One region of the Aquitalea pelogenes genome, then DNA from elsewhere that is predicted to be linked to it. Evidence: predicted binding sites of a transcription regulator. Region 1 holds the regulator's gene; the other holds the start of a gene.
The links. Region 1 encodes sigma-54, which starts transcription at its own class of promoters, with help from an activator protein. Its sites were predicted from a motif close to CTGGCACGCTTCATGCTT; they were not measured.

Region 1 (5,341 bases):
CCGGAGCAAACCATTCTTCACGGCCAAATACCGCCAGCTGTCCTTCTGCGGCAGCTGTGCGTTGTTGCAACCATTGGGCAAATTCGGCAGGGCGGGAGGGGAGTTGCAGGTCCATCTCCTGCTTGGCTACGATTTGTGCTGCCTGGGAATAAAGTACCCATACGCGGACGCCTGCACCAATCAGGGTGTCGATCAGCCGCAGGCCATAGGGCAGGCCGGAGGCTCCGGTAAGGGCAACGGTAACGGTTTGGGGTGTTTGCATCTTGTTTCCAGTGGCGGTCCTGCCTGCCGGCGCAGCGGGATGCTGCGAGCCGGGCAGGTGACCGGTCAGGATTCGCGAAACAACTGGCGATGTCGCAACAGGACCTGTTCGGCCGGAAAGGCCTTGGCCAGTTGTTCGGCAATAAAGACAGAGCGATGCTGACCACCGGTACAGCCGATGGCCACGGTGAGATAGCTGCGGTTTTCCCGGCTGAATTCCGGCAACCATTTCAGAATCATGCAGCGGATATCTTCGGCCATCTGGGCGACCAGCGGTTGCCCTGCAAAGAAGTCGATGATGGGTTGGTCGCGACCGGTAAACGGGCGCAAAGCCAGGTCGTAATAGGGATTGGGCAGGCAGCGGACGTCAAACACGAAGTCGGCGTTCAGCGGTACGCCATGCTTGAAGCCGAAGGATTCGAAAATGATGGTGAGCCGGCTGCTGTCTGCTTCCACCAGTTGCTTGATGGCCGTTTTCAAGGCATTGGCAGACAACTCGCTGGTGTCTATGCGAATACCCATTTCCTGCACGCTGGCCAGCAGTTCCTGCTCCAGCTGGATACATTCCTCCACCGTGGAGCCGCTACCCGACAGCGGGTGCCGGCGGCGGGTTTCGGAAAAGCGCTTGACCAGGGTTTCCGGCTTGGCCTCGAGAAACAGCAAGCGTACATCCACGCCTTGCTGACGCAGCTTGTCCACCTCGGCAGGCAGTGCGCCCAGCGAAGGGCTGGAGCGGGTGTCCACGCTGATGGCAATCTGCTGGTAGCCATAATCGGCATAAAGCGACATGGCTTCATGCAGCATGGTGGCTGGCAGGTTGTCCACACAGTAAAAGCCGGAGTCCTCCAGTGCGCGCAGGGCGATGGATTTACCGGAACCGGACAGGCCGCTAATCAATATCAGGCGCATTTTCCTGATCTCTGAGGAAGTTGGTATGGCGTTCGATGAACTCTCGGGTACTGTCGATGCCGCGCAGTTGCAGGATGTAGTTGCGCACAGCCGCTTCAACCAGCACCGCAAGGTTGCGACCCGCCGCCACCGGCAGCACTACCTTGCGCACCGTCACGCCAATGATGTCCTGGGTTTCCGACTGGATATTCAGCCGGTCCAAGGCTTGCATCGCCTGGTCGTTGGCCTTGACCAGGTGAATAATCAGTTTTAGCACCTTTTTGGGCCGCACGGCGGTTTCGCCAAAAATGGTACGGATATTCAGGATGCCCAGGCCGCGCACTTCCAGAAAATCGCGCAGCAGCGGCGGGCAACGGCCTTCCAGGGTTTCCGGGCCGATGCGGTACAGTTCCACCGCATCATCGGCCACCATGCCGTGACCACGGGAAATCAGCTCCAGTGCCAGTTCGCTCTTGCCCATGGCCGAATCGCCCATGATCAGCACGCCGATTTCCAGTACATCCAGAAACACGCCATGCAACACGGTGGAAACCGCCAGTGCGCGCGCCAGATAGATGCGCAGCACATCCATCAGGTAGGGGCTTTCCAGCGGCGTGCTCATCAGCGGCACATTGTGGGTGTGGCAGTAGTCGCGCAGCAGTTTGGGCACTGGCTGGCCATTGGCCACCATCACCACCGACATGGTTTTGTGGAACAGTTGGTCCAGCGCGGTCTTGGCGGCGGATTGTTCCAGCCGGTTGAGGTAGTCCACCTCGGCCAGACCCAGCACTTGCACCCGGTTGGGGTGAATGAAATTCAGGTGGCCGACCAGGGCCAGGGTGGGGCGTTGTTCGTCGTTGCCGATGGGGCTGTCCGCGCCGCCGGTTCCTGCAACCCAGGTCAGGTTGAGCTTTTGCTGGTTGTCCTGATACAACCGGCGCACGGTAATGCTAGGCATGGTTGGTATTCCATCCGGTGAGCAGCTGGTACAGATCGGCACGCGAGCTTGCGCTGAGCAGTTGTTCACGCAGCTGTTTGCTGGAGAACAGCTGTGCCAGTTCCGAGAGTACCTGCAAGTGCAGGTCGGTTGCCTGTTCCGGCACCAGCAGGACAAACAGGCTTTGTACCGGCTTGCCATCCGGCGCATCGAAAGGAATCGGGTTCTTCAGGCGAATGAACACGCCCGCCGCTTCCTTGAGCCCTCTGGCACGGCCATGCGGAATGGCCACCCCTTGGCCAAGGCCGGTAGAGCCCAGTTTTTCCCGGGCAAACAAGCAGTCGAAAATTTCACTGCGGGCGATGCCGTGGGTGTTTTCGATAAGGAGGCCCACCTGCTCGAAGACGCGCTTCTTGCTGGCGACATCCAGGTCCGGGAGGATGTGATCCTGTGTCAGGATTTTGCCAATCAGGCTCATAGGAATGGTTGCACGCGGCTACAGAAACTGGCCAATTCTACGTTGCCTTCATCAAAATGAAAAAGGCTCCGAGCAAATAAAAACGGGAACCCGCCGGGTTCCCGCATCGAATACTTAATGTTTACAAGCTGGCTTCCTGTTGAACCTGTGGGCTTGTTGCACGGTGTTCGCTTTGTTTTTCCTTGTGCTTGAGTACTTGGCGATCGAGCTTGTCCATCAGCGCGTCGATGGCAGCGTACATGTCGGAGTCGGTGGCCTCTACATGGATATCCTTGCCGGAGAGGTGAACATTCACTTCCGCCTTGTGCACCAGCTTGTCTACCGACAGGGTGACAGCAACGTCAATCACGTGATCGACATGGCGGGTGATGCGTTCCAGCTTGGTTTCCACGAATTCGCGGATGGCCGGGGTTACTTCGAGGTGGAGACCGGTTACTTTGAGGTTCATACCCTAACTCCTTCTTGTGTTGACTGCCCGGTCGGGTCGGCCGGGCGAGCGGATATACTTCAAGGCGTGAATCACAATGCCTTGCGCAGATTGACCGGCGGTATCTGCATAGCTTCACGATACTTCGCAACGGTGCGTCTTGCAACCTGAATCCCTTGCTTGCCCAGTTCGTCGGCAATGGCGCTGTCCGAAAGTGGCTTGGCCGGGTTTTCACCGTCTATCATGCGGCGGATATGCGCCTTGATGGCCGTTGCCGAGCATTCGCCGCCGCTGTCGGTTTCCAGTGCACTGCCAAAGAAATACTTCAGCTCGAACAGACCACGAGGGCAAAGCAGGTATTTCTGCGTGGTGACGCGTGATACGGTCGATTCATGCAGGCCAAGTTCGTCTGCGATGTCCCGCAGGATAAGCGGCCGCATGGCGACTTCACCGTGTTCAAAGAACGCTTGCTGTCTTTCGACTATAGCTTCTGACACTTTCAGAATGGTGTCAAATCGTTGCTGGATGTTCTTGACCAGCCATTTTGCTTCTTGCAGTCGGCCAGTCAGTTCGCCTGCGCCAGCGCGGTTTTCCGACAGCATCTGGGCATACAGCTGGTTGACGCGCAAGCGCGGTACCGCGCCGTTATTGAGTTCGGCTACCCAGTGACCACGCCGTTTGCGCACGGTCACATCCGGGATGACATAGTGCACGTCTTCGCCGCCGAAACCGGACGCCGGGTGAGGGGTCAGCCGGGCGATCAGTTGCTGTGCCTGGCGGATGGCTTCGTCATCCACGCCCAGAATGCGCTTCAGCCGGGTGTAGTCGCGGTTGCCCAGCAGCGTCAGGTGCTCGGCCACAATCTGGCGTGCCAGTGCATGGCCGGGCTCGTTGGCGGGCAAACGGGCCAGTTGCAGGCCAAGCGACTCGGCCAGGTTACGCGCGGCAATGCCGGGAGGGTCGAATTGCTGTAACAGGCGCAGCCCGACCATCAGTTCATCGGTTTCCAGTTCCAGTTCCAGCGGCAGGTTGCTGGCCAGTTCTTCCAGATCGGTAGTCAGGAAACCGTTGTCGTCCAGTTCTTCGATCAGCAGCTGGACAATGGCCTGGTCGCGGGTGGGCAGGGTCAGTTCACCCAGCTGCGCCAGCAGGTGTTCGCGCAGGCTGACCGGGCAGGGTACGTTGAGCATGGGGTCAAATTCATCGTCCCCGTCGTTGCGGCGGCTGCCACTGCCCCAGTCGGTGAGTTCGCCATTGCTGGCGTCCTGGCTGTTGTCACCATCGCTGCTGTCCGACGCCGTGCTGGTGGATTCTTCCTGGGCAGCCGGCGTTTCTGCCGGGCTGCTGTCATGCGAGGGCGGCTCATCGCCGCGTTCCAGCATGGGGTTGTCCAGCAAGAAGCGTTCGACTTCTGCCTGCAGGTCGAGCGTGGACAGCTGCAACAGCTTGATGGACTGTTGCAGTTGCGGCGTGAGGGTGAGTTGCTGGGAGACCCGCAGCTGTAGTGACTGTTTCATGGCTTACAGGTGGAAGTGCTCGCCCAGGTAAACCTGGCGCACTTTCTCGTTGTTGACCAGTTCTTCCGGCTCGCCGGAAGCCAGTACCGAACCATCACTGATGATGTAGGCGCGATCGCAGATGCGCAGGGTTTCACGCACATTGTGGTCGGTAATCAATACGCCAATGCCACGCTGTTGCAGGAAGGTGATGATTTTCTGGATGTCGATGACGGCAATCGGGTCTACACCGGCAAACGGTTCGTCCAGCAGGATGAAGCGCGGGCGGGTGGCCAGTACGCGGGCAATTTCCACCCGGCGGCGCTCGCCACCGGACAGTGCCAGCGCATTGCTTTCGCGCAGGTGGGCGATATTGAGGTCGTCGAGCAACAGGCTGAGTTCCTGCTCCAGTTTGTCGCCCTTGTAACCGGCAATTTCCAGCACCGCCGTGATGTTTTCTTCCACTGTCATCTTGCGGAAAATGGAAGCTTCCTGCGGCAAATAGCCTAGCCCCAGGCGGGCGCGCTGATGAATGGGCAGGTGGGTGATACTGTTGCCATCCAGCGTGATTTCGCCTTCATCGGCACCGATCAGTCCGACGATCATGTAAAAGCTGGTGGTCTTGCCGGCACCGTTGGGACCAAGCAGGCCGACCACTTCCCCGCTCTGGATCTGCAGGGCGACGTCCTTTACCACCGTACGTTTTTTGAAGCGCTTTTTCAGGCGCTCCACTTTCAGGATGCTGGGGCCGCTCATGGAGTGCTTCCGTCAGTTTTCTTGGCAGGGCTGTTGTCTCTGGGCCTGGGCTGGATGATGGCAGTCACGCGGCCGCCGTTGCTGCTGGCACCGCTGCT
Region 2 (5,341 bases), on a different contig from region 1:
AACCCTGGCCTGGCAGCTCGCCATCTGGACCTGTCAGGGGCGGCTGATGCGTGGCATTTCCGCCGACACCCCCATCCGTCTGCGCTACTGGCCCAATCTGACGCGGCTGGCCCCCATTCCGGAAGCCATGCGCATCACCGCCTTTCTGACGCGTACCCCGGTGAATCTCAAGCTGATCACCCGCTTGCTGAAAGTGCCGCCGGAGCATCTGTTCAACTATCTGGCAGCCGCCTATGGCATAGGCATCCTGGATCTGCCGAATCGCAACACCACCTTGCAGGTAATGAGCACCGAACCGGTGCGCCCACCGCCACGCAAGGAAGCCGCTGCCGCCGTATCTCCGGCGGATGCAGCCCCGGCCAGCATCCAGACCGCACCAGGCAGTGGCAGCCTGCTGTCACGCCTGCTGAAAAAAGTCATTGGCCTGTAACCAGGAAACCCCTTATCCATGCGAGCTTACGATAACAAAATCATCTTTGCCGGCCCGGTAGGCGCTGGCAAAACCACCGCCATTGCTGCCATCAGCGATATTGCGCCGGTCACCACCGATGCCCGTGCATCCGACATGACACTCAACCGCAAGGACACCACCACCGTGGCACTGGACTACGGGGTACTGATGCTGGACGAGGCCACCAAGGTGCATCTGTACGGTACGCCGGGTCAGGAACGCTTTGACTTCATGTGGGACATCCTCAGCCATGGCGGTATCGGGCTGATCCTGCTGCTGGACAATACCCGCGCCAATCCGGTGAAGGATTTACAGTTTTTCCTGAACGCCTTCCGCGACATGCTCAAGGTGGCACCGCTGGTGATTGGCGTCACCAAGACCGATGTGCGCGCCACCCCCAGCATCGAAACCTATGCCGCGCTGCTGGAAAAATTCGATATGCGCCCGCCCATTTTCGAAATTGACGCCCGCTCCCGGGAGGACGTCAAAAAGCTGGTGCTGGCCTTGCTGTTCTCCATCGACCCCGGGCTGGAAAGCTGATGATGTCAGACCACCTCTCGCTCAAGGATGCGCTGTATCCGATCACCAGTCCGGCCGGCGCCTACTATGCGGTATCCAGCCCGGACCAGGATGCCGCGCGCGTGCTGCTCACCCATATCCTGCGCCTGGGCCATGCGGTTCCGCTCACCACCGAATTGCTGGCCGAATGGCATGACAACAATCTGGAACGCGGGCTGGAAACCCTGTATCGCCTGCAAAGACTGGATTTTGTCCACGGCACCACCGAGCCGCGCCCCACGCTGGCGGTGAATCTGGAAAGCCAGCTGCCCACCCTGCTGGCGGCGCTGTCCGATACCGGCCGGGCGCTGCTGGCTGACGACAATGGCCTGTACTACGCCACCGCCGGTTTTCACCACGAGTCGGCCGAGGAAATAGCTGCGCTGGCCGGCGACATCATGTCGCTCAACCGCCGTCATGGCTTGCTGCTGAAAAACAATCTCAACATCCACAGCCTGGCCTGGGCCGTCAGCAACCCGGCCGGTCATAGCGAACTGGGCTTTTTCCCCTTGCATGTGGGCCAGCAGTCATTCGTGCTGGTCATCGGCGGTACGCCGCAATTGCAAGACGAACACTTCGTGACGCTGATCGAGTTGCTCAGCCGTCGTTACGCCTGAACAAGCACCCGCCCCGACACGGGCCACCGAATACCCCCTGGAGAAAACCATGCGTGAACAAATGCTCAAATCCATCCTGAGTGACCTCAACGGTGCCTCGGCCGATATCGAAGCCTCGGCCATCATCTCGTCCGACGGCCTGACCATGGCCGCCCTGCTGCCACAGGATGTGGATGAAGACCGGGTGGGCGCCATGGCCGCCGCCATGCTGTCACTGGGTGAGCGCACCGCCAAGGAACTGGCACGTGGCGAACTGGAACAAGTGATGGTGAAGGGTGACAACGGCTACATCCTGATGAGTTACGCTGGCAAGGATGCCGTACTCACCGTGATTGCCCGGCGTGAAGCCAAGCTGGGCCTGATTTTCCTCGATGCCAAACGCGCCGCGCGCAATATTGCCGAAATCCTCTGATCACACCGGCAACCGGTGGCAGGTGGCCTTCACGCCCGCCTGCCCCGGCATCGCCCGCCCGGACTCTACCGCCCTGCACCATTCTCAGCCACAGCCTGCACCACAGTTTGCACCCGTGTGTCATTAAGGTGCAGCACCGCCATCTTTCTGTATTTTTTACAGCAGCATTAATCAATCAATTTTCAATACCGCGCTGAAGAACTGCGGTCAGCGCCATATTCTCCCATCTGCCCGCCCAGCGTTTTACCTGCTTCAGACCTGCGCCCTGCCTGGGTCACGGTCAAAATGACGGTTGCCCGGCATTTCTGGGCACGCTTATTGCCTTACTCCCTTTACAAGCCAACAAGGGGGAATGCGCGATGCACCGGATTACACCGCTAGACCACACCCACTACGACGAAATGCTGATGCCCGGACAAGATACCCGCCCGTCCTACCAGCGTTTTGCCAACTGGCTGAACCAGGCGCCTCTGGCCTGGCTGCGCGACAAGCAAAGCGAGGCTGACACCCTGTTTCGCCGCGTGGGCATCACCTTTGCCGTATACGGCGACGAAAGCGGCTCGGAACGGCTGATCCCGTTTGACACCATTCCGCGCATCATTTCTGCCAGCGAATGGAAAACCCTGGAAGCAGGCTGCATCCAGCGGGTAACGGCGCTCAACCGCTTCTTGCACGACATCTATCACGACCAGGACATCCTCAAGGCCGGCATCATCCCGCCCGAGCAGATCCTCACCAATGCGGGCTACCAGCTGGCCATGCAGGGCATAGACCTGCCACGTCAGGTATACGCCCACATTGCCGGGGTGGACATCATCCGCCACAACGACGGTGGTTTTTATGTGCTGGAGGACAATCTGCGCACACCATCCGGCGTGAGCTACATGCTGGAAAACCGCAAGATGATGATGCGGCTGTTCCCCGAGCTGTTTGCCAGCCACGACATCACCCCGGTCGAGCACTACCCCAATATGTTGCTGGACACCTTGCGCTCGGTTTCGCCGGCCGAGGTGGACAACCCCACGGTGGTGGTACTCACCCCCGGCCAGTACAACAGCGCCTATTTCGAGCACGCCTTCCTGGCCAGCCAGATGGGGGTGGAACTGGTAGAGGGGCAGGACCTGTTCGTCAAGAACGGTTATGTCTACATGCGCACCACCTCCGGCCCGCAGCGGGTGGACGTGATTTACCGCCGGCTGGACGATGCCTATCTGGACCCGCTGGCCTTCAACCCCGGCTCCATGCTGGGCGTGCCGGGCCTGATGTCGGTGTATCGCGAAGGTCGCGTCACCGTATGCAATGCCGTGGGCACCGGCGTGGCGGACGACAAGTCCATCTACCCTTATGTACCGGACATGATCCGCTTCTATCTTGGCGAGGAACCCATCCTGCACAATGTGCCCACCTGGCAATTGCGCAAGCCGGACGACCTGGCCTACGTGCTGGATCACCTGTCCGAGCTGGTAGTGAAGGAAGTCCACGGCGCTGGCGGCTACGGCATGCTGGTTGGCCCGGCCTCCACCCAGGCGGAAATCGAAGCCTACCGCCTGCGCATCCTGGAAGACCCGGCCAACTTCATTGCCCAGCCCACGCTGTCCCTGTCCACCTGCCCTACTTTTGTCGAATCCGGCATTGCACCGCGCCATATCGACCTGCGCCCCTTTGTGTTGTCGGGCAAGAAAGTGCAGCTGGTGGCCGGCGGCCTCACCCGCGTGGCACTACGTGAAGGCTCACTGGTGGTCAATTCGTCGCAAGGCGGCGGCACCAAAGATACCTGGATCCTGAAGGAGGACATCACATGCTGAGCCGAATGGCAGGGTGCCTGTACTGGATGGCACGCAATATGGAACGCGCCGAAAACACCGCGCGCTTGCTGGATGTCAGCTTGCAGATGTCGCTATTGCATGCGTCCTCGCAAGACGACTTGCTGGTACCGCTGGATGTCACCGGCAGCACGGCGGATTTTCTGCGCCGTCACCACACGCCCACGCCGCAAGCCGTGCTGCACTATCTGGCACTGGACAGCGAGAACCCGGGCAGCATTTACAACTGCATGCGCAATGCGCGGGAAAACGCCCATGTGGTGCGGGTGAAAATCACCACCGAGATGTGGGAGCAGGTGAACGGCACCTGGCTGGAAATGCGTGAATGGCATGCCCGCGGTCTGGATACCCGCAGCGCATCGGCCTTTCTGGAATGGGTACGCGAACGCTCGCACCTGTTCCGTGGCGCGGGTTACGGCACCATGTTGCGCAACGACACCTTCCACTTTTCCCGCCTGGGCACCTTCATCGAACGCGCCGACAACACCGCGCGCATCCTGAACGTGAAGACCAAGCAGATCAGTGACAACGAGCCGGAAGCAGAAAACATCCTCGACTACTACCAGTGGGCGGCACTGCTGCGTTCGGTGTCCGGCTTCGAGGCCTATCGCGACATCTACCGCGACAGCATCACCCCGGAGCGGGTGGCCGAACTGCTGATCCTGCGCCACGACATGCCGCGCAGCCTGCGCGCCTGCTTTGGCGAAATCAACAAGGTGCTGGGCCGCATTGAAGGCCATGCAGGCCGCAGTGCACGGCGGCGCGCCAGTGAAATCCAGGCGCGGCTGACCTACAGCAGTATCGAGGACATCTTTGCCGACGGGCTGGAACAGACACTGGACAGCCTGATCGACGACATCATCCTGCTGGGCAACACCATCCACCACAGTTATCTGGAAGCTGCCTGAGCGCAGACCGGTCCGCATCATACAGAAAGGGATAGCCATGAGACTCGCCATCAGCCATGAAACACTGTATCGCTACGACAGCCCGGTACGTCACAGCACCCAATACCTGCGCCTGACACCGCAAGGCGGCAATGGCCTGCAGATTCTGGACTGGCAGCTGGAGCTGCCGGTGGCCGCGCACCGCAGCACCGACAGCTACGGCAATATCCTGCACGTCCTCACCCTGGACTACCCGCACCAGGAAATCCGCATCAAGGTGAGCGGCACAGTGGAAACCGACGACACCGCGCCCTTGAGCGACGACCTGCCGCCGCTGTTCTTCCTGCGCCAGACCGAACTGACCACACCGGACGAAGCCCTGTGCCGCTTTGCCGCCGCTTACCGCCAGCCAACGCCCAGCCTCGCCCAGCTGCAATCGCTGGTGGAAGGCATTCGCGAGCACATGCCCTTCTTGCCCGGCGAAACCCAAAGCCACACCCCGGCGGCGGCGGCCTTCGCCAAAGGTGCCGGCGTATGCCAGGACCATACCCATGTGTTTCTGAGCTGCGCCCGCCAGCTGGGCATTCCGGCGC

Region 2: ACE3SE_RS17240 (circularly permuted type 2 ATP-grasp protein) is a predicted target of sigma-54. The motif match lies at 2,345-2,362, and genes of this name have one in related genera.

Annotation. Positions count from the first base shown of each region.
Region 1 is NZ_JAYSDA010000009.1:55,249-60,589, reverse strand. It holds gene ACE3SE_RS09445 (flavin prenyltransferase UbiX) at 1-262, opposite strand, end outside; gene rapZ (RNase adapter RapZ) at 328-1,170, opposite strand; gene hprK (HPr(Ser) kinase/phosphatase) at 1,151-2,107, opposite strand; gene ptsN (PTS IIA-like nitrogen regulatory protein PtsN) at 2,100-2,564, opposite strand; gene hpf (ribosome hibernation-promoting factor, HPF/YfiA family) at 2,686-3,012, opposite strand; gene ACE3SE_RS09420 (RNA polymerase factor sigma-54) at 3,084-4,508, opposite strand; gene lptB (LPS export ABC transporter ATP-binding protein) at 4,512-5,243, opposite strand; gene lptA (lipopolysaccharide transport periplasmic protein LptA) at 5,240-5,341, opposite strand, start outside.
Region 2 is NZ_JAYSDA010000025.1:31,404-36,744, reverse strand. It holds gene ACE3SE_RS17260 (hypothetical protein) at 1-430, shown strand, start outside; gene ACE3SE_RS17255 (GTP-binding protein) at 449-991, shown strand; gene ACE3SE_RS17250 (peptidase M23) at 991-1,626, shown strand; gene ACE3SE_RS17245 (roadblock/LC7 domain-containing protein) at 1,676-2,038, shown strand; gene ACE3SE_RS17240 (circularly permuted type 2 ATP-grasp protein) at 2,398-3,843, shown strand; gene ACE3SE_RS17235 (alpha-E domain-containing protein) at 3,837-4,769, shown strand; gene ACE3SE_RS17230 (transglutaminase family protein) at 4,807-5,341, shown strand, end outside.